Regions from separate parts of the Undibacterium sp. Ji49W genome, predicted to be linked through region 2. Evidence: riboswitches for the same ligand, from Rfam matches in the RefSeq annotation. Region 2 holds a riboswitch; the other holds the start of a gene.

Region 1 (12,229 bases), on a different contig from region 2:
CCGATTGCGGCGACGATTACTGCGCATCATCTGCTGTATAACCGCAATGAAATTTTCAAAGGTGGTATACGTCCGCATTATTACTGTTTGCCTGTACTCAAACGCGAAACCCACAGGCAGGCTTTGGTCAAGGCAGCCATCTCGGGCAGCAATCGCTTCTTCCTGGGGACGGATTCTGCACCGCATGCCAAGGGTTTGAAAGAGCACGCCTGTGGTTGTGCCGGTTGTTATACCGCTTTGCATGCAATGGAATTGTATGCCCAGGCTTTTGAGCAGGCTGGTGCACTCGATCAGTTGGAAGCCTTCGCCAGCTTTAATGGTCCGGATTTTTATCAGTTGCCGCGCAACAAATGCACCATCACTCTGGTGCGTGAAGAATGGCAAATGCCCGCCGAGCTGCCATTTGCCGACAGCAGTATCGTGCCTCTTAACAGTGGTGAAACCCTGCACTGGAAAATGCGTGCAGCCTGAGTATTGAAGCGCATGAACGCACGCTTTTTTGATGGCATAGACTGGTCACGGCCATGGTATGCCGCCGTACTGCCGGTGGCGCAAGATGTATTGACCTGCGTTGACTGGCGCGCACGGATCAATCAGTTGAGTGCCCAGTCCGGTTTGCAGAATCACCGCAATCTTCCTTTGCAATTTATTGCACAGGAAGAGTTGCCTGATGGTGTTGCCTATGAAGCCCATATCAGCGCCAGTGGACAAGTCCCGACCAGGGAAAATCTGCATGATTTTTTTAATGCATTGGTCTGGCTGAGTTTTCCTTGTGTGAAGCGGCAACTGAACGCCTTGCAGGCAGCCCAGATAGCCGCCATGGGCATAGGCAAGTCACGTGGTCCCGCCCGCGATGCAGCCACCATTTTTGATGAAAATGCGGCATTGCTGGTAGTGGAGGACAGTGAACAGGGGCAAGCGCTGATTGCATCACTGCGTGCGCATGCATGGCAGGATGCCTTCGTCACCCAGGCAAACAAGTTTGGACAGATTGCCGAAGTCTGGTGTTTTGGGCATGCCCTGATGGAAAAACTGGTCAATCCCTATAAAGCCATTACTGCCCATACCTGGGTGCTCATGGTGGATAAGGCTTACTTTGGATTGGATGCGGTAACCAGGCGCATGCATATAGATCAACTGGTGGCAGCGCAACTGGCCAGCCAAGCGCTAAGTACCGCAGATTACACGCCCTTGCCGGTACTGGGCTTGCCTGGCTGGTGGCCGCAGCAAGACCAGGCTTTTTATGCCGACCAGCAAGTGTTCAGGGCCAGGCGCAATTGAGCATCAGCGCAAAGTTGCGTGTTCTGGCTACGGGATTACATCATACTTAAGCGGCGGGCTTGCTCTGCAACATATGGAATAGCTGGTCTTTCAAGCTGATACGCAGTTTTTTCAGGTCTTCCAATGCGGCGTCACCCAGATGTTCTTTCCCATTTTCTGCACGATTGACGGCTTTGTCAGTCTCATCATATTCGTCAAACAGTTTTGCGAAATGGGCGTTACCAAGCTTTAACTCATGAATGGCTTCCTTGAATTGAGGAAATTCGCTAGACAGCGGGTGATGATCAACTTGCATTAGAGGACTCCTTTTAGGTCGGGGAAACATTTCCTTGTCTCCATACTAAGCAAATCGTGGCAGTTGTGCATGATCTGTATCAAGTTCGCGGTAAATGAATCGAGATCGGCACTACTCCAGAGATGAGGATTTTGATTTCATGTAGAATATTTGTGCAATGCAGTGTGTTATTGGCTTGCCATTGGTGCGTATTGATGAGGAGTTAGGGCTTTGATTCGTGTGTTAACTGAAAGGTCTGAATCCCAGTATGCTGGTGGCAGAATGCTTATTTATCAGAACAGACTGTAGCAATGCGCGACAAACCAGCGAATAAGCCAGCCGAGCCAGGCAAGCGATTCTCTTCCCTGTCACTCAGGAATGCGATTGTACTGGGTATTGCCTTGGGCATTGTCATACCGGCGATGCTACTGGGATCCGTGTTGGCCAGGGATAGTTATGAGCGGGAATATGAAGTGCGTGTGCGCGGCCCTTTGCGTCAGTATGCCAGCATGCTGGAGCAAACCATGCCTATCCCCTTGTGGCAGGTGGATGCCGAAGCGGCACAGAGTTTTGTCAATTCCGTCATGCTTAATCCGGATGTGGTGCGTATCTCGGTAGAAGATGCTGCACTGGGGCGCTTTGTTCATGCCGAACAAGCCAATGCGCAACAACAGGACCTGATTTCGGAAACCCGGGATGTCCGCAAGGATGGTGCCATCATAGGACGGGTCACAATAGAGATGAGCAGCCACCTGATGGAGCAGGAATTTTTGAAGAAATTCCTGAAAGGTGGTGCGGCCATTCTTGTGCAGTTGCTCATCTCTTTTTTTCTTCTGTGGCTATTGTTCCAAAGGCGCATGATGCGCCCTTTACAACAGTTGCAACTGGATGTGGATCGCTTGGGTGAGGGACAGTTTGCAGAGCCTGTACATGTCGCCAGGTCAGATGAACTGGGTAGTCTTGCACTTGGTGTTGATACCATGCGAGTACGACTGGGTGAGCTGATGCAGATACAGGCCGATCAGAACCTGACGCTGGAACAGCGGGTTGCAGATCGCACGCAAGAACTGCATGGCTCCAACCAGGAATTGCGTATGGCACTGGAAAACCTCAACAATGCACAACTTGAAATTCAACGTACTGACCGGCTCGCCGCACTCGGTTCACTGGTCGCCGGTGTAGCGCATGAACTGAATACACCGATAGGTAATTCTGTTACGGTCGCCAGCACCATCCATGACCTGAGCAATGAGTTCCGCAAGCGCATGGCGCTGGGCATGACGCGCGCGCAACTACAAACATATGTAGAGAAAAATTTGCAGGCCAGCGATATTTTATTGCGCAATCTGCATAGCGCGGCGGAGTTGATAGGCAGTTTCAAACGGGTTGCCGTAGACAGAACCAGCGCTCAAAGAAGGGCATTTTTGCTGGATGAAGTGATACGCGAAACCGTACTGACCATGGGCACCAGCATCAAGCGCAGTATCCATGAGGTGCGCATGGATGTGCCTGCGGATATCTGGATGGATTCTTACCCCGGCCTGCTCGGTCAGATCATCAGCAACCTGATCAATAACGCCATACTGCACGGCTTTGATGGACGAGAGAACGGCGTGATCAGTATTCATGCACATCGCGTGGATGTGGAACCGGCCGCAGTCCAGTTAAGCGTCAGTGACAATGGCGTCGGTATCTCGGAAGCCAATATGACGAGAATATTTGATCCATTCTTCACCACCAAACTGGGGCAGGGTGGCAGTGGCCTGGGCTTGAATATTGTGTACAACCTGATATGCGATGTACTGGGCGGCAGCATTCGCGTAGAAAGCAAGCTGGGTACCGGTGCCAGCTTTATCATGCATCTGCCTTTGCATGCTCCCGGGGCTGACGCTGGTGAATAGACTGCGCATGCGCCAAAGTTTTGCGCACATTCACTTTAAAATCAGTGCGTAGCCGTAGATAAAGCACGACTAAAAACTATCATCTTGCTTGTTGTTGCTGGATGACAAACCTGATGGGGATTCAGTGTCGACGTTTTAAGGTCATGTGCGATGCCGTGCTGGTGATCTGAGTAAATGCCATTACTGAAATGAAAACGGGAACCAGAGGTTCCCGTTGCGGTTTCTTCTGCAACTACAGTGTGAACTTATTGCTCGCGCAACCAGGTCTGGGTGCGACCAAACATCGGTGCACCAATATAACCGCGCACATTCAGTTTCTTGTTGTTTTCAATGACACTGAGTTTGCTGCTGTATAGCTTGCCGTTGCCCGGGTCAAGTATCTTGCCGCCGCTATATTCGTCACCATCTTTTTTCAGACCGGACAGGATGGTCATGCCGACGATGGGCTGGTCCTTGTTGGCACCTTCGCATTTGTCGCATTTCGGATTCTTTTCAGGCGCATCTGCTTCCAGAAACAACTTTTCTATCTTGCCCTGCAATTCGCCCCCGGTTTCAGTAATGCGTATCAACGCCTTGGGCTTACCTGATTTGTCGTCTATGCTCTTCCACAGACCAACCGGGCTTTCTTCTGCCTGTGCCAGCAGGGGCATGCCTGCGAAAGCAATGACTGCGGATAATACTGATATTGCGAATGGAACTGTTTTTTTCATGCTGTCTCCAAAAGAAAAACTGAGGTCTCTGATTTATGTGATTTGATTGTACGTGGCAAAATTTTCACCACGTACAATATTTTTAGAGTACCTACTTTAACCCACGGTATTGCAACATCTTACGCTGGTGGCAGCTTACCCAGCTGTTCCAGCAGTTTTTGCAGGGTTGCTTTGAAATTCGCCAGACGCTCTCTTTCAACCGCGATAACCTGCGCAGGTGCCTTGGCGACAAAGCCTTCGTTACCCAGTTTGGTCTCCAGCTTGGCAATTTCGCCTTCCAGGCGGGCGACTTCCTTGCTGATACGTGCACGTTCTGCTGCTACGTCGATTTCCACCTTCAGCATCAGTTTCGATTCGCCAACGACGGATACCGGTGCCGGTGATTCAGGTAAGGCATCCACCACACTGACCTCAGACAGTTTCGCCAGTGCTTCCAGGTACGGTGCAAAAGATTGCAGGCGGGCCTTGTCTTCTGCGTTCGCGGCCTGCAACAACAGTGGCACGCGCTTGGCAGGGGACAATTGCATTTCACCGCGCAGGTTACGGCAGGCGTCGGTCATGGCTTTCAGTGCCTGCATCCAGGCCTCTGCTGCAGTATCGACGTTTTCTGCCACGAACAGCGGGTAAGGCTGGATCATGATGCTGTCGCCAGCCGGGTTCAAGGTCTTGCCTGCCAGTGGTGCCACTGTTTGCCACAGAGCTTCGGTGACAAAAGGAATCACAGGGTGAGCCAGACGCAAGATCACTTCCAGCACGCGCAATAAAGTGCGGCGTGTGGCGCGTTGCTGCGCTTCATTACCTTGCTGTACCTGAACCTTGGCAACTTCCAGATACCAGTCGCAATATTCATCCCAGACAAACTTGTAGATGGCTGATGCGATATTGTCGAAACGGTAGTCAGCAAAACCTTTTTCTATCTCTGCCTCTGCACGTTGCAGGGTAGAGATGATCCATTTGTCAGCTTGCGAATATTCCAGATCCGCTGCGGTGACATCTGCACCAAAACCGCAATCCTTGTCTTCGGTATTCATCAGGACAAAGCGGGTCGCGTTCCACAATTTATTGCAGAAGTTGCGATAGCCTTCACAGCGACCAAGATCGAAATTGATATTGCGGCCCAGCGATGCATAGCTGGCCATGGTGAAGCGCAAAGCGTCGGTACCATAGGCCGGGATGCCATCGGCAAATTCCTTGCGTGTGGCTTTTTCTATGCTGGCTGCCTGTTTGGGGTTCATCAAACCGGCAGTACGCTTGGCGACCAGTTCATCAACGCTGATACCATCAATGAGGTCGATAGGGTCGAGGGTATTGCCCTTGGACTTGGACATTTTCTGGCCGCTGGAATCGCGTACCAGACCATGTACATAGACGGTATTGAACGGTACCTTGCCAGTGAAGTGTGTGGTCATCATGACCATGCGCGCTACCCAGAAGAAAATAATGTCAAAGCCTGTCACCAGTACCGAGGATGGCAGGAACTGTTTGATGTCCGGTGTTTCTTCCGGCCAGCCCATGGTCGAAAAAGGCACCAGCGCAGACGAGAACCAGGTATCCAGCACATCATCATCACGCTTCAATGCGCCAGTGTAGCCAGCGGCAGCCGCCTTGGCTTGTGCACCGGCTTCATCATGCGCAACAAAGATTTCGCCATTGTCGCCATACCAGGCCGGGATTTGATGGCCCCACCACAACTGGCGAGAAATACACCAGTCCTGGATGTTGTTCAGCCACTGGTTGTAAGTCGTCGTCCAGTTTTCCGGGATGAATTTGATTTCACCATCAGCGACTTTTTCCAGCGCCACTTCAGCGATGGATTTGCCAGGGAAGTGTGTACCTTCCGGTGCCGGCTTGCTCATGGCCATGAACCACTGGTCAGTCAGCATGGGTTCGATGACCACATTGGTACGGTCACCACGTGGCACCATCAGCTTGTGCGGTTTGACTGATTCCAGCAAGCCTTGTGTATCGAGGTCAGCAACGATTTGCTTGCGGGCGACGAAACGGTCCATGCCTTGATATTGGGCCGGGCCGTTTTCATTGATCTTGGCATCCAGAGTCAGGATGCTGATTTTTTCAAGGTTGTGACGCTGACCAACGGCGTAATCGTTAAAGTCGTGCGCAGGTGTGATCTTTACGCAGCCAGTGCCAAATTCCTTATCGACATAGCTGTCGGCTATTACCGGGATTTCACGGTCCGTCAGTGGCAGTTTGAGCATCTTGCCAACCAGGTGGATGTAACGTTCATCCGTAGGGTCAACCGCCACGGCCACGTCACCCAGTAGGGTTTCAGGGCGGGTTGTCGCTACCGTCAGGTGGCCGGAACCATCAACAAACGGATAACGGATGTGCCACATTGAGCCATCTTCTTCTTCCGACACCACTTCCAGATCAGACACAGCAGTGCCCAATACCGGATCCCAGTTGACCAGGCGTTTGCCGCGATAGATCAGGCCTTGTTCTACCAGTTTGACGAAGACATCAGTCACGATTTTGGAGCGTTCGGCATCCATCGTGAAGTATTCGCGATCCCAGTCGGCTGACGCACCCATGCGGCGCATCTGGCCAGTAATGGTGGAACCAGACTTTTCTTTCCATTCCCAGACTTTTTCCAGGAATTTTTCACGACCCAGATCATGGCGCGAAATCTTTTGTGCATCCAACTGGCGTTCCACCACGATTTGCGTAGCGATGCCAGCATGGTCAGTACCTGGCACCCAGGCTGTATTGTGGCCACGCATGCGGTAGTAGCGGGTCAGCCCATCCATGATGGTCTGGTTGAAGGCATGGCCCATGTGCAGGGTACCTGTCACATTCGGCGGTGGCAGTTGTATGGAGAATGAGGGTTTGCCTTCATCCAGGGTGGCGGCAAAATATCCACGTTTTTCCCACTCACCACGCCAGGATTGTTCGATTTCTGCGGGCTCAAAAGACTTGGCTAATTCCATAATATGATCTGCGGTGATTGCTAAACCTTTGATTATAAATGAGGCGGCTGCAGAAGTTTGGGTTTTACTGCAAGTAAAATTATTTAAAAGATAAGTATTTTGATATTTTGCTATACAAGGGTAATACTTCAGTTTCATGCAGCGTGGCAATGCCTCTTGTTATTCGATTTGCTATGACGCAACAGATTGCAATGAATCCTTCATTGTCTCCTCCATTGTCTATCTTGGTAGCCCCGCTTTCAGGCGTACATGGTGGCAAGTCTGGCTTTTCCCTGAATTTGTCACGCTTCCTCACGCTTCCTCACACGAGCGGAAAGCAGCTTTAGGGCGAAGTTCCTATGGGAAAGACCAAAAACCATCGCTGAGATTTTTGTACTGTCCAGTTCAGTAAATCATTTGAATGAGTGAGAGCCAGGCTGCGGTTTTGCGCATGAATAAAAATAAGCAGCACACGAAAAAACAAAAGTCGTATAATCCGGCTTCGTCGTCGCCTTGAATGTAAAGCGCGAAGAAAAAATGCTAGGGGTCCTGTCATCACACTATGAATTGTGATGTCGGGTGAGAAATACCCTCGAACCTGATCTGGATAATGCCAGCGAAGGGAAGCTGCCGAAGACTTTTTGCCACCTGCCATCAGCGTGCGCATCCTGACTTTGGAAACTCCTTTGCTGGCTCCATGCCAACAAAGCAAAGGAGCCAAAATGAACGCCAACCCGCAATTCTTGTCCGCTACCGCCACTGTGGACGAGGCAGCCATTCAGCCACTGCCGAATTCCCGCAAGACCTATGTTCAGGGCAGCCGCCCGGATATCCGCGTACCCATGCGCGAGATCAGCCAGTCGGATACGCCTGCCATGTTTGGCTCGGAAAAAAATCCGCCTATCTATGTGTACGACACGTCCGGCCCTTATACCGACCCCGCAGTTAAAATCGATATCCGTTCTGGCCTGGCATCCGTACGCGGTGCATGGATAGCCGAGCGCAATGACACAGAGGAACTTGCAGGCCCCACGTCCGAATACGGCATCGCCCGCCTGAATGATCCAAAGTTGGCCGAACTGCGCTTCAACCTGAAACGCTTACCACGTCGTGCGCTCGCAGGCAAAAATGTCTCCCAAATGCATTATGCACGCCAGGGCATCATCACGCCGGAAATGGAATTTGTCGCTATCCGCGAAAACCTGCGCAGAAAAGAATATCTGGAAAACCTGAAAGCCTCTGGCCCCATGGGTAACAAACTGGCAGAAGTGATGGGACGCCAGCATCCAGGCCAGTCTTTTGGTGCTGCTATACCAGAAGAAATCACGCCAGAATTTGTGCGTTCAGAAATAGCCCGTGGCCGTGCCATTATTCCTGCCAATATCAATCATCCAGAAATTGAGCCGATGATCATAGGCCGTAATTTTTTGGTCAAAATCAATGCCAATATCGGCAATTCCGCAGTGACATCTTCCATCGGTGAAGAAGTCGAAAAAATGACCTGGGCGATACGCTGGGGCGGTGACAATGTCATGGATTTGTCGACTGGCAAACACATACACGAAACCCGTGAATGGATCATCCGCAATTCACCTGTGCCTATCGGTACCGTGCCCATCTATCAGGCACTTGAAAAAGTGAATGGCAAGGCAGAAGACCTGACGTGGGAAATTTTCCGCGACACGCTTATCGAACAAGCCGAGCAGGGCGTCGACTATTTCACCATCCATGCTGGCGTGCGCCTGCAATATGTACCGATGACGGCCAAGCGCCTGACCGGTATCGTGTCACGTGGTGGTTCCATCATGGCGAAATGGTGTCTGGCCCACCATAAGGAAAGCTTTCTGTATGAGCATTTCGAAGACATCTGCGACATCATGAAAGCCTACGATGTGTCCTTCAGCCTCGGTGATGGCCTGCGTCCTGGTTCCATCTACGATGCCAATGATGAAGCGCAGTTGGGTGAACTGAAAACCCTGGGCGAGCTGACACAGATCGCCTGGAAGCATGATGTGCAAGTCATGATAGAAGGCCCTGGCCATGTGCCCATGCACCTCATCAAAGAAAACATGGACCTGCAACTTGAGCAATGCCATGAAGCGCCTTTTTATACGTTAGGCCCATTGACGACGGACATCGCACCAGGTTACGACCACATCACCTCCGGCATCGGTGCCGCACAAATCGGCTGGTATGGCACGGCCATGCTGTGCTATGTGACACCGAAAGAACATCTGGGTTTACCCAACAAGGTCGATGTCAAGGATGGCATCATCACTTACAAGATTGCTGCCCATGCAGCCGACCTGGCAAAAGGCCATCCAGGCGCACAGATACGCGACAATGCCTTATCCAAAGCACGCTTTGAATTCCGCTGGGAAGACCAGTTCAACATCGGCCTTGACCCTGACAAGGCGCGGGAATTCCATGATGAAACCCTGCCCAAGGATTCTGCCAAGGTCGCCCATTTCTGCTCCATGTGCGGCCCGCATTTCTGTTCCATGAAGATCACGCAGGAAGTACGCGACTACGCCAATGCGCAGGGCATCAGTGAGATACAGGCGCTGAAGCAGGGTATGGAAGTCAAAGCTGTCGAATTCATCAAATCCGGTGCGGAAATCTACAAGAAGCAATAGTCATGGTGGACATACAACTCAACGGAGAAAAGCGGCAACTGGCGAGCGCACTGCTGGCGGATTTGATTGCCGAACTGAATCTGTCGCAACAGACGATTGCGGTGGCGGTGAATCGGCAGATTATTCCGCGGTCGCAGTGGGCGGAGTATCAGTTGCGAGTCGATGACAAGGTTGATGTGGTGAGGGCGATTGGTGGAGGTTGAGGTTAAGCTCCCTCCCCTTGAAGGAGATATTTGTGGAAATTCGCAAAGCATGCTTTGCGTCACAAATTTCTAAGCCGCTTGCAAGCGGCGCGGTGGATGGTTGGGATGGGGATGGGTTTCGGTCGTAAAATCCTTGCATTATTTGTGATGGAACCCCATCCCCACCCTAACCCTCCCCTTGAAGGGGAGGGGATATAGTTGATCTTAGTCAATCTTGAATATGAAAAACGCACCCAGCGAAACCTTGATCAAAACAGCAAAAGTCTTGCGTAAAAACATGACCGATGCCGAGAAGAAATTGTGGCAAGGTTTACGTGGCGAACAACTTGGTGTCAAGTTCAGACGGCAATATCCATTTCAGCATTTCGTACTGGATTTTGTATGTCTGGAAAAGCTTCTGGTAATTGAAGTCGATGGCGGACAGCATGCTGAGGCGCAGGCGTATGACATGCACAGGACTGAAGTGCTGAAGAAGGCAGTTTTAATGTCTTACGCTTTTGGAATAATCAGGTATTGAGTGAGACTAATGCTGTGATGGAAGAAATTTGGCGACATGTGAACAAAGCGTAGCCTTAAAAAACTGAGGATATTCCCTCCCCTTCAAGGGGAGGGCTAGGGTGGGGATGGGGTTCGGTTGATCAGGCGATACTTAAGTTTGCTTAAGAAACCCATCCCCATCCCAACCTTCCCCTTGAAGGGGAAGGAGTCAAACAGCCAAACAGGATCAAAATTTTTTTGGAAACAACAATGCAAACAGAAAACAATCAAGGCTTGACCATAGCTGGCAAAACCTACCGCTCGCGCCTGCTGGTTGGCAGTGGTAAATACAAAGACCTTGAACAAACCCGGCTGGCGACAGAAGCCAGCGGTGCCGAGATCATCACGGTAGCGATACGCCGCGTCAATATAGGGCAAGACCCGAATGCTCCCAGCTTGCTGGATGTCGTGCCACCCAGCAAATACACCATACTGCCCAACTCTGCCGGTTGTTATAACGCAGAAGATGCTGTCTATACCCTGCAGTTGGGGCGTGAGTTATTGGGTGGACACAAGCTGTGCAAGTTGGAAGTATTGGGTGATGAGAAAACTCTTTTTCCGAATATGCCGGAGACTCTGAAGGCCGCCAGGACACTTGTCCAGGATGGTTTCGATGTCATGGTGTATTGCAGCGATGACCCAATACAGGCGCGCATGCTGGAAGACATAGGTTGCGTCGCCGTCATGCCGCTGGCCTCATTGATAGGTTCAGGCATGGGTATTTTGAATCCCTGGAATCTGTCACTGATTATCGAACAGTCCAAAGTGCCTGTACTTGTGGATGCCGGTGTTGGCACGGCATCTGATGCTGCGATAGCGATGGAACTGGGTTGCGATGGCGTATTGATGAATACCGCGATTGCTGGTGCCAAAGACCCGGTCCGCATGGCGCGTGCCATGGGGCTGGCGGTGGAAGCTGGGCATGAGGCATTTCTGGCAGGACGTATGCCACGCAAGTTTGCAGCTTCACCGTCTTCCCCCATGGCTGGCCGCATTGTCTGATATCCGTTTGATGATCGTTTGATGAAAACAACTACACGTCCCTGTGTGCTGGTGTTTGCCGGGCATGACCCTAGTGGTGGTGCCGGCATACAGGCAGATATCGAAGCGATCGCAGCACAGGGTGCGCATGCCTTGCCGGTGATTACCGCACTGACGGTGCAGGACAATGACCATGCCTATGCGGTGCATGCTGTCGATGTGCAAATTATCTTGCAGCAGGCGATGACTCTGATAGCCAAGATACCGGTCAAGGTCGTCAAGCTGGGCATCGTCGCGCATAAAAAGAATGCAACGGCGATTGCCAGTTTTATCCAGAAGATGAAACTGCAACAGCCTGATTTGCAAATCATCGTTGACCCTGTGTTGGGTAGTGGTCATGGCGACAGTCTGTCGCTGGATGATGCGCTAGAGGCTATACAGCCTTTACTAAAGGTAGCGACGCTGATCACACCGAATTTACCTGAACTGAAACGTTTGTCACCACAGCCTATAGATATACAGGCGCAGGTAGAAACCCTGATGCAAACCTGTGAGGCGGATGTCTTGTTGAAAGGTGGACATGCAACAGAAGCCCAGGTAAAAAATATCTGGTTCCAGCATGGACAATGGCAGACCGCGCAGGAATGGCTGTGGCCGCGTTTGCCGGGTGAATTTCACGGTAGTGGCTGTACGCTGGCATCAGCAATTGCCGGGCAACTGGCAACTGGTGCAGGCTTGCCTGAAGCACTGCAAAAGGCGCAAAGCTATACGCAACAAAGCTT
Region 2 (12,229 bases):
TGAATGCCGTGCCACAGTTGGGGCGCGACTTTTTGCATGCACAGGTTTTCGTCGAACAAAATACGATCCTGCACTGGCCGCATGTAGAGATTGCCGATTTGCAGTCCGCCTGGGCCGATGTACTGAAACGGGCGACGCTGGTGGCACATCATAAAATCAGCCGGGAAGAATTATCTGTGCGCGAACACATGACCGGCATTTTGCGCAAACTGCAGTCCGCCAAATTTGTAGAATTCTCTGACCTGTTCGACCCCAGCCGGGGTGCGCCTGTGCTGGTCGTCAATTTTGTCGCCCTGCTTGAACTGGCCAAGGAAACGCTGATAGAAATTACCCAGGCCGAAGCCTTTGCACCGATTTATGTGCGCCTGGCCTATTCGCCAGCCTGATTGACAAATCACGATACGTCTTGACACCTTATCCATTGGCACCGACCACAACCAATTTATTACTATAGAGCTGCACCATGAAAATCGTTTCCTCCATTGAAGAGTTGCGCGACCAGTTAAGCGGACAATTGCGTACTGCATTTGTACCGACCATGGGCAATCTGCATGAAGGGCATTTATCCCTGATGCGCCTGGCAAAAAAACATGGCGACCCAGTCGTCGCATCAATCTTCGTCAACCGCCTGCAGTTTGGTCCGAATGAAGATTTCGACAAATACCCGCGCACCTTCCAGGCTGACGTAGACAAGCTGGAAAAAGAAGGCGTGTATGTACTATTTGCACCCACTGAAAAAGATTTGTATCCAGAACCGCAAGAATACCGCGTGCGCCCACCGGATGATCTGGGCAATATCCTGGAAGGTGAATTCCGTCCCGGCTTTTTTACCGGCGTCACCACCGTGGTACTGAAGCTGTTTTCGTGTGTGCAGCCACGGGTTGCCGTGTTTGGCAAAAAGGATTATCAACAGTTGATGATCGTGCGTAATATGAGCAAGCAGTTTGCCCTGCCAACCGAAATCATTGCCGCAGAAACTTACCGCGCAGACGATGGCCTGGCGCTGTCTTCGCGCAATATGTATCTGTCAGCCACAGAACGCGCTGAAGCACCAGTCCTGTACCAGACCCTGAATGAAGTCGCTGCTGAAGTACGCGCCGGCCATCTCGACATGTTTGAGCTGGAACGTCAAGCCATGGCCAGACTGGCTGCACGCAACTGGAAACCGGATTACATTTCCATCCGCAAGCGCGCTGATTTGCAACCGCCATCTGCCGGTGACATTGCCCAAAATGCGCAACTGGTCGTGGTGGCAGCGGCCAAACTGGGCGGCACACGCCTGATCGATAATCTGGAAATTTGATGCGCGTACTGCAAGCCGCAAAACCGGCACTGAAACGCTTGTGCAGTGCCGGCATGCTCTCGCTGTCACTTGCCGGTGTCTGTGCGACAGGCACAGTCCAGGCTGCTATCACGGTACTGGATGATGCGCAGCGCCAAGTGACATTGGCCAAACCTGCACAACGCATCATCAGCCTGGCGCCGCACATTACCGAATTATTATTTGAAGCTGGTGCGGCCAGGCAGATCGTTGCCGTCACCGATTACAGTGACTATCCTGAAGCTGCAAAAAAACTGCCTTCAATAGGAAATATTTTCGCGCTGGACCTGGAACGCCTGCTGGCCCTGAAACCCGATCTGGTGATTATCTGGGGAACCGGCAATGCCAAAATACTGGCCAACAAATTGCGCAGCAATAACGTCACCGTTTTTGAAAGCGAACCGCATGATTTTGAAATGGTGGCGACGTCGATAGAACGGCTGGCAATCCTGGCAGGCACCGATGCTACAGGCCAGGCAGCGGCACAGAAATTCCGCCAGCGCCTGGACAATCTGCGTAAAACCTATGCCCTGCCCGCCTCTGCCACGCCAGTCAGCGTGTTTTATCAGATGGTGCGCAGGCCATTGATGACACTCAATGATGATCACATGGTGTCCGATGCCATACGCCTGTGCGGTGGCAGAAATGTGTTTGGCAAATTAAAGGAACTCAGTTCCACCATCACCATCGAAGCCGTGCTGGCAGCCAATCCCGACATGATGCTGACCACAGGCGAGAATGCAGATGCGCTGGCCGACTGGCGACAGTTTCCCATCCTGACAGCCGTCAAAAAGAATAATTTCTACGCTGTAAAAGGTGACTGGCTCAATCGCGCAGGTCCGCGCATACTGGATGGCACCGAAGCACTGTGCAAGCACCTGGCAACAGCCAGATCAAAATAAGACGAATAGAACTACGCAAAATCGCATCAGAAGCAGGCATTTTGCTTTAAGGCGATAATAGCGGTCTCGCCTGTTCCGTCAGGCTTTTTATTTTGATTGGCAGCGATGCGTAAAGGTATCTTGTTTGCAGGCTCCGCCTATTTGCTGTGGGGCCTGTTCCCCATCTATTTCAAAGCCCTGCATGAAGTGCCTGCCCTGGAAATTCTGCTGAACCGCATGGTATGGTCATTGCTGTTTTTGCTTGGCGTACTGACCTGGCGTAAGCAATGGTCATGGATCAGCGAGGCGGTGCGCCAACCCAGGTTGATAGCTGGTTTTGCCATCAGCGCGCTACTGCTGTCTGCCAACTGGTTTGTGTATATCTGGGCCGTCAACCATGGCCATATCATTGATGCCAGCCTTGGCTACTTTATTACACCGCTGGTGAATATCCTGATCGGCTCTGTCTGGCTGCGTGAACGCCTGCGCCCTGTGCAATGGCTGTCGGTTGCACTGGCAGCCTGTGGCGTAGCCTGGCTGACCTGGCAGGCAGGACATTTGCCGTGGATAGGCCTGATCCTGGCTGCTTCTTTTGGTACCTATGGCCTGTTACGTAAAACCTCGTCCCTGGGTGCGCTGGAAGGCTTGTCACTGGAAACTGCCCTGCTCTTCCCGTTTGCCCTTGGCTACCTGATTTGGATGAGCATGCATGGCCAGAATGCCTTCATCAGCGGTGATATCGATATCAAAATGCTGATCCTGCTCAGCGGCCCCATCACCGCCATCCCACTGCTGTTGTTTGCTGCCGGTGCACGCCGCATACCCATGACCACGCTCGGGTTGCTACAGTACATGTCACCACTGGTGCAGTTGCTGCTTGGCGTATGGTTGTATCACGAGCCTTTTGACTCCAGCAGAATGCTCGGCTTTGTTGCCATCTGGGCTGCGCTGCTTGTGTATTCTTGCGAGGGTCTTTGGCGCAACTTCAGGTCAGTTGAAAGTACGGGCAAACAAGCTACCTGAGCGACCTAATCTACCTGAGCTGCCCAGGCTCGCAATTAAAGAGATTGCACAGCGCTCATGCAAAAGCGCGAAATCAATGTGTCATGCCTAATTTGATACGCAAGGGAAATTGCATTTTGCATGGTGTTCCCTTGCACAAACCTGGCTTATATCGTTCATGTATCAATGCGGTGGCTACCAGGTTTGTCATCCGTTCATCCGGTGATTTCATCACACCAACGGCATTCGGCGTCCCGTCCGCATTGACTTCAACGAAGACCGACAAATCCCCTTGTAGATGAAGCACATCCTGCGCATTCGAAATTGCCCTGAGAATTTCTTTGGTGCCTTTTAGCGGATACGGTGGCTCATCCGCTTCATCCAGATGTTCATACAATGAACGAACCCTGGCTTTTTGCTCGCCAGTCAACTCGGCATAAGGCTTATTGATTGGCACTCTAATACCAGTTACTGCATTTTGCCGGATACGCGAACCAGTTGAGTCATCTTCGCGCTTCAGTGTGTATTCCGGCGCCGATGCGCCTTCTTGCGCAAAAACTGACGTGACATTGAGCAGGCAAAAACTTAAAAACAAGCGCTGGAAATTGGACATAGGCATATAAGACTAACGTGGCTAAATTTGAATAAGAGGCTGCATGAACAAGTATTATTTGCAAATTGTACATGCAACTGTTTCAACAATTCTGTGATGATGTTATTTACATCATATCCAAGTTTTGCCATGCGCCGTACCAACATTCAAATTGTGTTACAAATCTTGTGGCCGCTTTCATGGTAAAGTACGGGCTTCGCTAGGGGTCCTGGAAGCAAATGTTTCCGGGTGAGAGAGTCCCTTCTACCTGATCTGGATAATGCCAGCGAAGGGAAGCGCAAAGTCCCGTCCGTCCGTTTCTTTGTTTGCTCCCGCGCTGTCATCCACAACGCATTAAAGCGCAAATAAAGAGCAAACCATGTCTGATACCCCATTTCGCCCTGCCCTGCTGGCATTTTCCATTGCCCAGGCATTTGTATTATTGCCCCATGCAGAGGCTCAGACGACAGAAAAGCCTCTGCCTGAAGTCGTAGTCACCGGCAACAAGACTTCCGAAGGCAAAGCAGAACGCAGCAAGGCATCCGGCTTCATCGAAACGGCTCTAGTGGATACACCATTCTCGGTGAATGTGATGACCAGCAGTCAGATGCAGGATTTGCGCGTGCGCCAGACCACGGATGCAATGAAATTCGATGCCAGCGTGAATGACGCCTACAACGCCATCGGCTATGCCGAACAATTCTCGATACGCGGTTTTGCCCTGGATAATTCATCCAGCTATCGCAAGGACGGTTTTGCCATTCCAGGTGATGCCGCCATCCCGCTGGAAAACAAGGAACGCATAGAAATACTCAAGGGCATTGCCGGTTTCCAGGCTGGCTTTGCCACGCCGGGTGGCATCATCAACTATGTGACCAAACGCCCGACCAGCGCACCATTGCGCTCGGTCAGCCTGGAAATCAGTGAACGCGGCACGCTGTATGGCGCGGCAGATATCAGCGACAATTCCAGCGACCGCCAGTTTGGTTTCCGTATCAACGCGGCAGGCGAACGTTTGCGCTCATACGTCAAGGGTGCGGATGGTGAGCGCCAGTTTGTGTCTGCTGCGTTTGACTGGCATATCACACCACAGGCACTGTTGCAGATCGATGCAGATTATCAGCATAAATCGCAATTGTCCGTTCCAGGATTTCAATTATTCAATGGCACGGATTTACCCCGTGGCGTACCGGCAGACCTGATGCTGAATGCACAGCCATGGGCCAGACCTGTGGATACCCGCAACAGCAATCTGGGCTTGCGTTTTGAATACCAGATCAACAAGGACTGGCAAGCCAGCCTGTCTGCCAACAAGCATGAATTCAAACGCGATGATTACACAGCCTTCCCATACGGTTGTGGCGCAGCAAATCTCTACCCCGGCTATTGCGCAAATGGTGACTATGATGTGTATGACTACCAGAGTGTGAATGAATCCAAATCACTGTGGGGTACGCGCGCACAATTGAATGGTAAATTCAGCCTTGCCGGCATGCAGCATGAGCTGGCTGTCGGCCTCAGCAATTCACAGCGCAAAGATTATTTTGGTGACTATGTGTATGACTATGCGGGCAGCAGCAATTTGTTCCGCCCTGTGGCAGTAGCGCCATCCACCAATAAAACCGGCCCGGCTTTACTGCGTCGTACTGACAAGGAATGGTCTGCCTTTGTACAGGACATCATCAGCCTGCAAGACAATCTGAAACTGCATCTGGGTCTGCGTCATCTGAATATTTCACGCACTCAGTTTGATAATCCTGGCTATGACCAGAACAAGTTTCTGTCGACGGCAGCGCTGGTATTCAAACCCGTGCAACAGGTTTCTGTCTACGGCAGTTTTGCTCAAGGGCAGGAACATGGCGGCATCGCCCCTTTCGGTACCAGCAATGAAAACAAAATGCTGAACCCAGGCAAATCCACACAAATTGAATTCGGTGTGAAGGCAGATGTGCAGCGTGATCTGAGTCTGTCTGCAGCCATCTTCCGCATCAAGAAGCCGCTGGAATATACCAATAGCAGCAATACCTATGTCAGCAATGGCGAAGCCCTGCATACAGGTCTGGAACTGTCTGCACAAGGCAAGCTGACTTCGCAACTGAATCTGGGAGCCAGCCTGACTGCGCTGGATGCCAAACAGCAAAACACCGGCATCAGCAGCCTGGACAACAAACGTGTCATGAACGTGCCACGCTTCAAATCTACTGTTTATGCCGATTATGCAGTAGCAGAAGTCAAAGGTTTGAATGTCAATGCAAGCTGGCAATATGCCAGCAGCAAAGTTTTCAGTCCGGACAATAGCGTCACGGTACCCGGTTACCATGTCGTCAATCTGGGCGCACGCTATGCGACACAAATCGGTAATACGGCAACGACCCTGCGCTTTAACATCGACAATGCGCTGGACAAGTTTTACTGGCGCGATGTGACCCAGTCTTTGGGTGGTTATTTGTTCCCTGGTGCACCACGTACTTACAAAGTGTCAGCACAATTCGATTTCTGATACAGCTTGCCCCATGCAAAAAGCGATGCCAGATTGATCTGGCATCGCTTTTTTATTGCCTTTGGTACTGCTATTCAATACTTTAAAAGCAATGCGTGGCCTCACACAGAAGCTATGGCACTATCAAGCTGAGCTTTCCAATGGAGCAGGCATGATGAATACGTTCAAGTATATTTTTGCTATCGCAAGCGCCCTGCTGGTCAATCTTGCGAGCGCGGAAGAAGTTTTAAAATGCCACGCCACTTTTCCTGATTTTGGCGATGGCAAACGTCAGTTTGAAATACAGATCGACAAATTGACCGATGGCGCACTGGCAGGAAAAATTGATGGCAAGGCAGGCAATCAAGACATCAGGATGAAAGTGTATGCAATATCCAGCGACCTTGACTTTGATACCGATCCGAATTCGGCAGCCCATGGCAAACTCAATGAGGCGGAAATCTCACTTATCCATATCTACAAACTGCAACACGACCCCTATGTGGGAAGCAGGACCATCATTTCATTCTCGCTAAAAGCAGTCAGCAAGATCCACTTTTATGACCTGGTGGGCGGAAAACCAAACAAGTTTGGCGGCACAGTATTATTTGAAGCCTATGACAAATCCGGCAAATTATTGGGACGCGTATTCAGATCATTGATGGTGGCTGACTGCACTTGATAACCTTTAATCGCATTTGACAGAATGGCGTCCTTGCCCGGGCAACATCACAGGGCAAGGATTTGCCAATATGGCAGACGAAAAAATTTACACGTTCGCCCTGACCAGGAAATCTATTCCTATCTCACGCCAGCACTCAATCTCTTTTTGCAGCCAGTAGGCAACGGTAGGATGCACGCTAACCCAGTCACGTTTCATTTCCAGCTCTACCCTGCCCTTCATCTTCAGGCGGATATCTTCAAAATCGATTTCTGCACGTGAATGCATGAGCATGACCGACAAACGCAGCGCCAACACAGCCTTGGCAAAATCCACATCTGCAAGACCATCACCGATCTTGCGCAGGTTACCTTTCTGACTCAGGATCAGCTTGCTCATCACCCTTTGTTCACGCGTGGTAAAGCCTGCCATATCAGCATTTTCTATCATGTAAGCGCCATGCTTGTGATAGCCGGTATGCGATATCACCATGCCGACTTCATGCAGCATCGCACTCCATTGCAACAGTCGGGTATAGGTTTCCGAAGAAGGTTTCAATTGCAGGTAGAGCGACTTCGCCATATCTGCCACCCGATCGGCACGTGATACATCACTGTGGAATAACTTGGCGATCGATTGCACTGACAGTTCACGACGGTCACGCTTGGTGGCACGCAGGTACAAATCCCACATTACGCCCATACGCAGACCGGCTTCTACCGGCAGCAAGACAGCAATATTAAATTCCGTCATCAAGCCTATCAGTATCGCCAGGCCACCCACGACCATGGCAACGCGTTCAGGCTTAATGCCACTCAATTCCAGTTTATCTATCTGCCCGGTCTGCACGCAATATTGCTTGAGCAGATTAAGGTTTTTCAGCGTCAATGTGCCATCACCCAGGCCACCCTTGCTGATCGCATCTGAAATCGCCCGCATGGTGCCAGATGACCCATAGGCCTTGCGCCAGTGATGTGGCTGATATGGCGGAGCAGAATCTTCAAACATGGAACGAGCAGACAGGATTGCCGCTTCAAAAGCTGCATCCGTCAGACGTCCATCCGGGAAAAAACTGGCACTATGCCTGACCGTACCAATGCTGAAAGATTCCACTTTGATGATCTCATGGCCATGCCCCAGTATCACTTCGGTAGAACCGCCACCAATATCCAGCACCAGCCTGCGCTCACCAGGAATCGCCACGGCATTCGAGACACCCATATAGATCAGACGGCCTTCTTCTTCGCCGGATATCACTTCGATGGGGCAGCCTATTGCGGCTTCTGCCAGCGGCAATAATTGCGCGGCATTTTTTGCAATACGTATGGTATTGGTAGCGACAACGCGCAGATTTTCTACCGGATACGTGTCCAGAATTTCACGAAAGCGTGCCAGGCAGGAAATGGCTTTTTGCATCGCCTCTGGCGTCAGATTGCCATTCTTGTCCAAGCCCGCAGCAAGACGTATCGGGTCGCGGGCGCTTTTAACGACTTTAATGACATCACCCTCATGTCGGGCAATGTGCATGCGAAAACTGTTGGAACCCAAGTCAACGGCGGCCAGCATGTTTTCTATCCTTTACTGATGATAATGATGATTGAACTGAATTAAGCATAAATGATATTAATCATTTTTTATGACCTGACAGTGACCAGCTTGTAACATGCCACAACTAGAACTCATTTCATAAATAGGAATGAGTTCCAGCCACTAATGCACAAAGAAACGTCTTTCCATGGCTTCCAGGCCTGTGGTTTTCAGGACCTCAGCAAGACGCTCTGCCGGCCGCCTTGCCGGCAGGTTTTTATATTCGGCCACGATCAATTCGTTTTTCATGGAATGTTCCCATCCTACCAGTTCCGTGACCCTGACCTGATAACCGTGCGCTTCCAGTTGCAGGCAACGCAGCACGTTGGTGATCTGGCTGCCAAATTCACGTGTGTGAATCGGGTGACGCCACATTTCTGACAACGGGTTATTCCGCACCGCTTCACCCTTGGCTTTACGCAGCTCGGATGCCACTTCGGCCTGGCAACAAGGCACCAGCACCATGAACTGTGCCTTCTTCTTCAGCGCAAACTGTATGGCATCATCGGTTGCCGTATCACAGGCATGTAATGCAGTAACGATATCAATTTTTTCAGGCAGGGCATCCGATGTAATTGAATCGGCAACCGACAGATTCAGAAAAGACATGCCAGGAAAATCCAGTCTTTGCGCCAGCTCGGTCGAACGCTGCACCAGTTCATCCCTGGTTTCTATGCCATAAATCCTGGCCTTGCTTTGCGCCTGTGCTGATTTAAAAAACAGGTCATACAAAATAAACCCCAGATAAGACTTGCCTGCACCATGGTCCACCAGGCTGATGTCTGCATGGTCTTGCTGCAGTTTTAGCAACAGCGGTTCAATAAACTGATACAGGTGATACACCTGCTTGAGCTTGCGGCGACTATCCTGATTCATCTTGCCGTCACGCGTCAATATATGCAGCTCTTTCAGTAATTCCAGAGACTGACCAGGACGTATTTCATGCTTCTCTTGTTTATCTTGCACTTCTGCCACTTTACTACCGGTCTTTTTCATGGTGATCTACTCGTAACTTATACATCCAATATACATTCAGCATAAGGCCATGATAATTCCACAGCCAGCAAAAGAAAACCCGGCAGCCTGCGCCATGTGTCGCATGGAGGTGAATACCGAAGCAAACGATGATGTAACAGCATTTTTAATGAATGGGCAGCACTCGTCAGACTACAGCCATTGCTTCAGTATTACAGATATCTGCGCAGTAAAACAAAAAAGGACTCAGGTATGACACCTGAGTCCTTTGTTTTGGTAGGCCGTGCGGGATTCGAACCTGCGACCAACGGATTAAAAGTCCGCTGCTCTACCAGCTGAGCTAACGACCCAAAACTGCTAAAAAAGATAAAGACTTAGTGATGCGACCTAAGTCTTTGGTATTCGTGGTAGGCCGTGCGGGATTCGAACCTGCGACCAACGGATTAAAAGTCCGCTGCTCTACCAGCTGAGCTAACGACCCGAAGACCGAGATTATAGTATGTTCAGGCTACCCTGTCAACGCTGCTGGCAGATTATCGCCCTTGGGCCTGCCGTTGACACTACTTCATGGCTGACAAACGGTTCTTGGCAGCCTGTGCGGCTTCGGTTTCGGGGTACTGAGCAATCAGGCTTTCCAGCACTTTCTTGGCTGCTGCCTTTTCTTTCAGTTCCATGTGGCAGGAGGCGATATTGAGCATGGCTTCCGGTGCCTTGGGATGGTCAGGATAAGCCTTCACCAGTTGCTGCATGGCTGCGATGGTATTGCGGAAATCACGCTGGGTGTAGTACGAATTACCCAGCCAGTACTGGGCAGAACCGGCATAGGCCGATTGCGGATAGTTCACCAGGAAGCTGGAAAATGCGTTTGCTGCATTTTTATAATCTGCCCCCTTGAACAGGGTCATGGCGGCATCAAAGGCGCGCTGCTCATTGACATCCACGGTTGCTTCCTTGCCATCCACGGTCATGCGCTTGGGTTCAAGCTTGCGTACACGATTGTCCAGGTCGACATAAAAATCCTGCTGGCGGCGCTGGGTATTGGCGAGGTCATTGCTGAGCACTTCAATTTGCCCACGCAGTTTGGCAATTTCTGCCCGCAGTTGTTCATTCTCATTGGCCAGTTCAAGCGCGGTGCTTTTGTCAGCCTTGGTTTCCAGCTTGGCATCAAGCTTGTTGCTGACGGCATCGACCTTGTTGCGCAAATCCAGTATGGCCTTGCGTGCTTCATCATCATCAAAAATGCCGGCTGAGGCGACAGAAGGTGCCAGTGCAATGGCGATAGCCGCTGCAATGAAAGAAGTGCGTATGGAATTGAGTTTCATGGCGATCTGCAAAAAAATGGAAACACGCCGGAGCAGCTATGGCAGCTATCCGGCGTTGAACGCAAATGAAGACCATACATTGCCAGGTCTTCAAACACGAAGATTACTTGTAGATGATGTCTGAACGACGGTTTTCAGCCCAGGAAGCTTCGTCGCTGCCAGTTGCTTTTGGCTTTTCCTTGCCCAAAGAAACAGCTTCGATTTGTGCTTCTGACACACCCAGCAGGCTCAGGGCTTTACGTACTGCTTCAGCACGTTTTTGGCCGAGTGCCAGATTGTATTCGCGGCCGCCACGTTCATCAGTATTACCTTGAATCAGGATGCCACGGTTTTTATTGGCAACCAGATACTTGGCATGCGCTTCGATAACAGGCTTGAATTCATCTTTGACGGTGTAACTGTCATAGTCAAAATACACGCTGCGTTTTGCCAGTGCACCTTGTGTCAGCGGATCAACTGTTGTTGTCACTGTTTTGACGGAGTTAGGATCAGCCTGGGTAGTCTGGACAACAACCGGTGCTTTTTCTTCCACTTTTGCTTTATCTTCCAGAGGGACTTTGGAAGCGCAGGCACTCATCAGAACGACGCTGGAAATCAGCATGGCCAGAGTCTTGGATTGGGATGTGAAACGCATTTTCTCTCCTGATTAAATAAATGAATACCGAAATAAATACTGCTTACTTCATGAAAGGACCCCAGGTGGGCTCCCGAATATCTCCGGCCTGAACCGTCAATTTCTGCTTCACCTTGCCATCTACCGACACCACAGCGAGCGAGCCGCGACGGCCTGATTCTGTGGCGTACATGATGTAACGGCCATTGGGTGAAAAACTCGGTGACTCGTCTTTGGTGGTGTCGGACAATCGCTGCTCCTGACCACTGGCCAAATCCATGACGTAGAGCTGGAATTTTCCATCACGACGTGAAATATAAGCCAAAGTCTTGCCATCCGGGGATATTCTTGGTGTGATATTGTAAGTGCCGCTAAAGGTTACCCTTTTTGCTTCGCCACCTGCAGTACTGATGCGGTAAATCTGCGGACCGCCACTACGGTCACTCAGGAAATAAATCGATTGTCCGTCAGCAGAAAATTGCGGCTCGGTATCAATGCCGGAACTGCTGGTCAGCTTTTGCAGGTTACTGCCATTCGCACTGACGGTAAAAATCTGGGTCTGGCCATCGCGCGAGAGCGCCACCGCCAGCTTGCTGCCATCAGCCGACCAGGAAGGTGCAGAGTTGCTGCCCTTGAAGTTGGCAATGATGGTACGTTCGCCGGTAATCAGGTTTTGCACCCAGATGACAGGCTTGCGTGATTCAAAAGAAACATAGGCCACCTTGGTGCCGTCTGGCGACCATGAAGGTGAAATGATGGGTTCAGCAGAACGCAGGGCGATCTTGGTGCCTTCGCC

The links. A riboswitch is a leader RNA that binds a small molecule or an ion and turns the genes downstream of it on or off. The one in region 2 is predicted to bind thiamine pyrophosphate.
Region 1: linked by a shared signal. The riboswitch ahead of thiC (phosphomethylpyrimidine synthase ThiC) and the one ahead of ACO0LK_RS14030 (TonB-dependent siderophore receptor) in region 2 are both predicted to bind thiamine pyrophosphate.

The regions. Positions count from the first base shown of each region.
Region 1 is NZ_JBMPOW010000001.1:4,002-16,230, forward strand. Features, by position in the region: gene pyrC (dihydroorotase) at 1-471, shown strand, start outside; gene ACO0LK_RS00015 (DUF3025 domain-containing protein) at 484-1,281, shown strand; gene ACO0LK_RS00020 (YdcH family protein) at 1,328-1,576, opposite strand; gene ACO0LK_RS00025 (sensor histidine kinase) at 1,867-3,456, shown strand; gene ACO0LK_RS00030 (DUF2147 domain-containing protein) at 3,702-4,106, opposite strand; gene ACO0LK_RS00035 (valine--tRNA ligase) at 4,286-7,111, opposite strand; TPP riboswitch at 7,623-7,732, shown strand; gene thiC (phosphomethylpyrimidine synthase ThiC) at 7,813-9,726, shown strand; gene thiS (sulfur carrier protein ThiS) at 9,729-9,929, shown strand; partial or broken gene ACO0LK_RS00050 (endonuclease domain-containing protein) at 10,207-10,499, shown strand; gene ACO0LK_RS00055 (thiazole synthase) at 10,677-11,468, shown strand; gene thiD (bifunctional hydroxymethylpyrimidine kinase/phosphomethylpyrimidine kinase) at 11,490-12,229, shown strand, end outside.
Region 2 is NZ_JBMPOW010000010.1:84,644-96,872, forward strand. Features, by position in the region: gene ACO0LK_RS14005 (segregation and condensation protein A) at 1-386, shown strand, start outside; gene panC (pantoate--beta-alanine ligase) at 464-1,303, shown strand; gene ACO0LK_RS14015 (cobalamin-binding protein) at 1,303-2,223, shown strand; gene rarD (EamA family transporter RarD) at 2,329-3,225, shown strand; gene ACO0LK_RS14025 (hypothetical protein) at 3,299-3,817, opposite strand; TPP riboswitch at 4,009-4,108, shown strand; gene ACO0LK_RS14030 (TonB-dependent siderophore receptor) at 4,176-6,296, shown strand; gene ACO0LK_RS14035 (hypothetical protein) at 6,448-6,957, shown strand; gene ACO0LK_RS14040 (Ppx/GppA family phosphatase) at 7,045-8,502, opposite strand; gene ACO0LK_RS14045 (class I SAM-dependent methyltransferase) at 8,647-9,519, opposite strand; tRNA gene ACO0LK_RS14050 (tRNA-Lys) at 9,773-9,848, opposite strand; tRNA gene ACO0LK_RS14055 (tRNA-Lys) at 9,904-9,979, opposite strand; gene ybgF (tol-pal system protein YbgF) at 10,059-10,820, opposite strand; gene pal (peptidoglycan-associated lipoprotein Pal) at 10,924-11,454, opposite strand; gene tolB (Tol-Pal system beta propeller repeat protein TolB) at 11,498-12,229, opposite strand, start outside.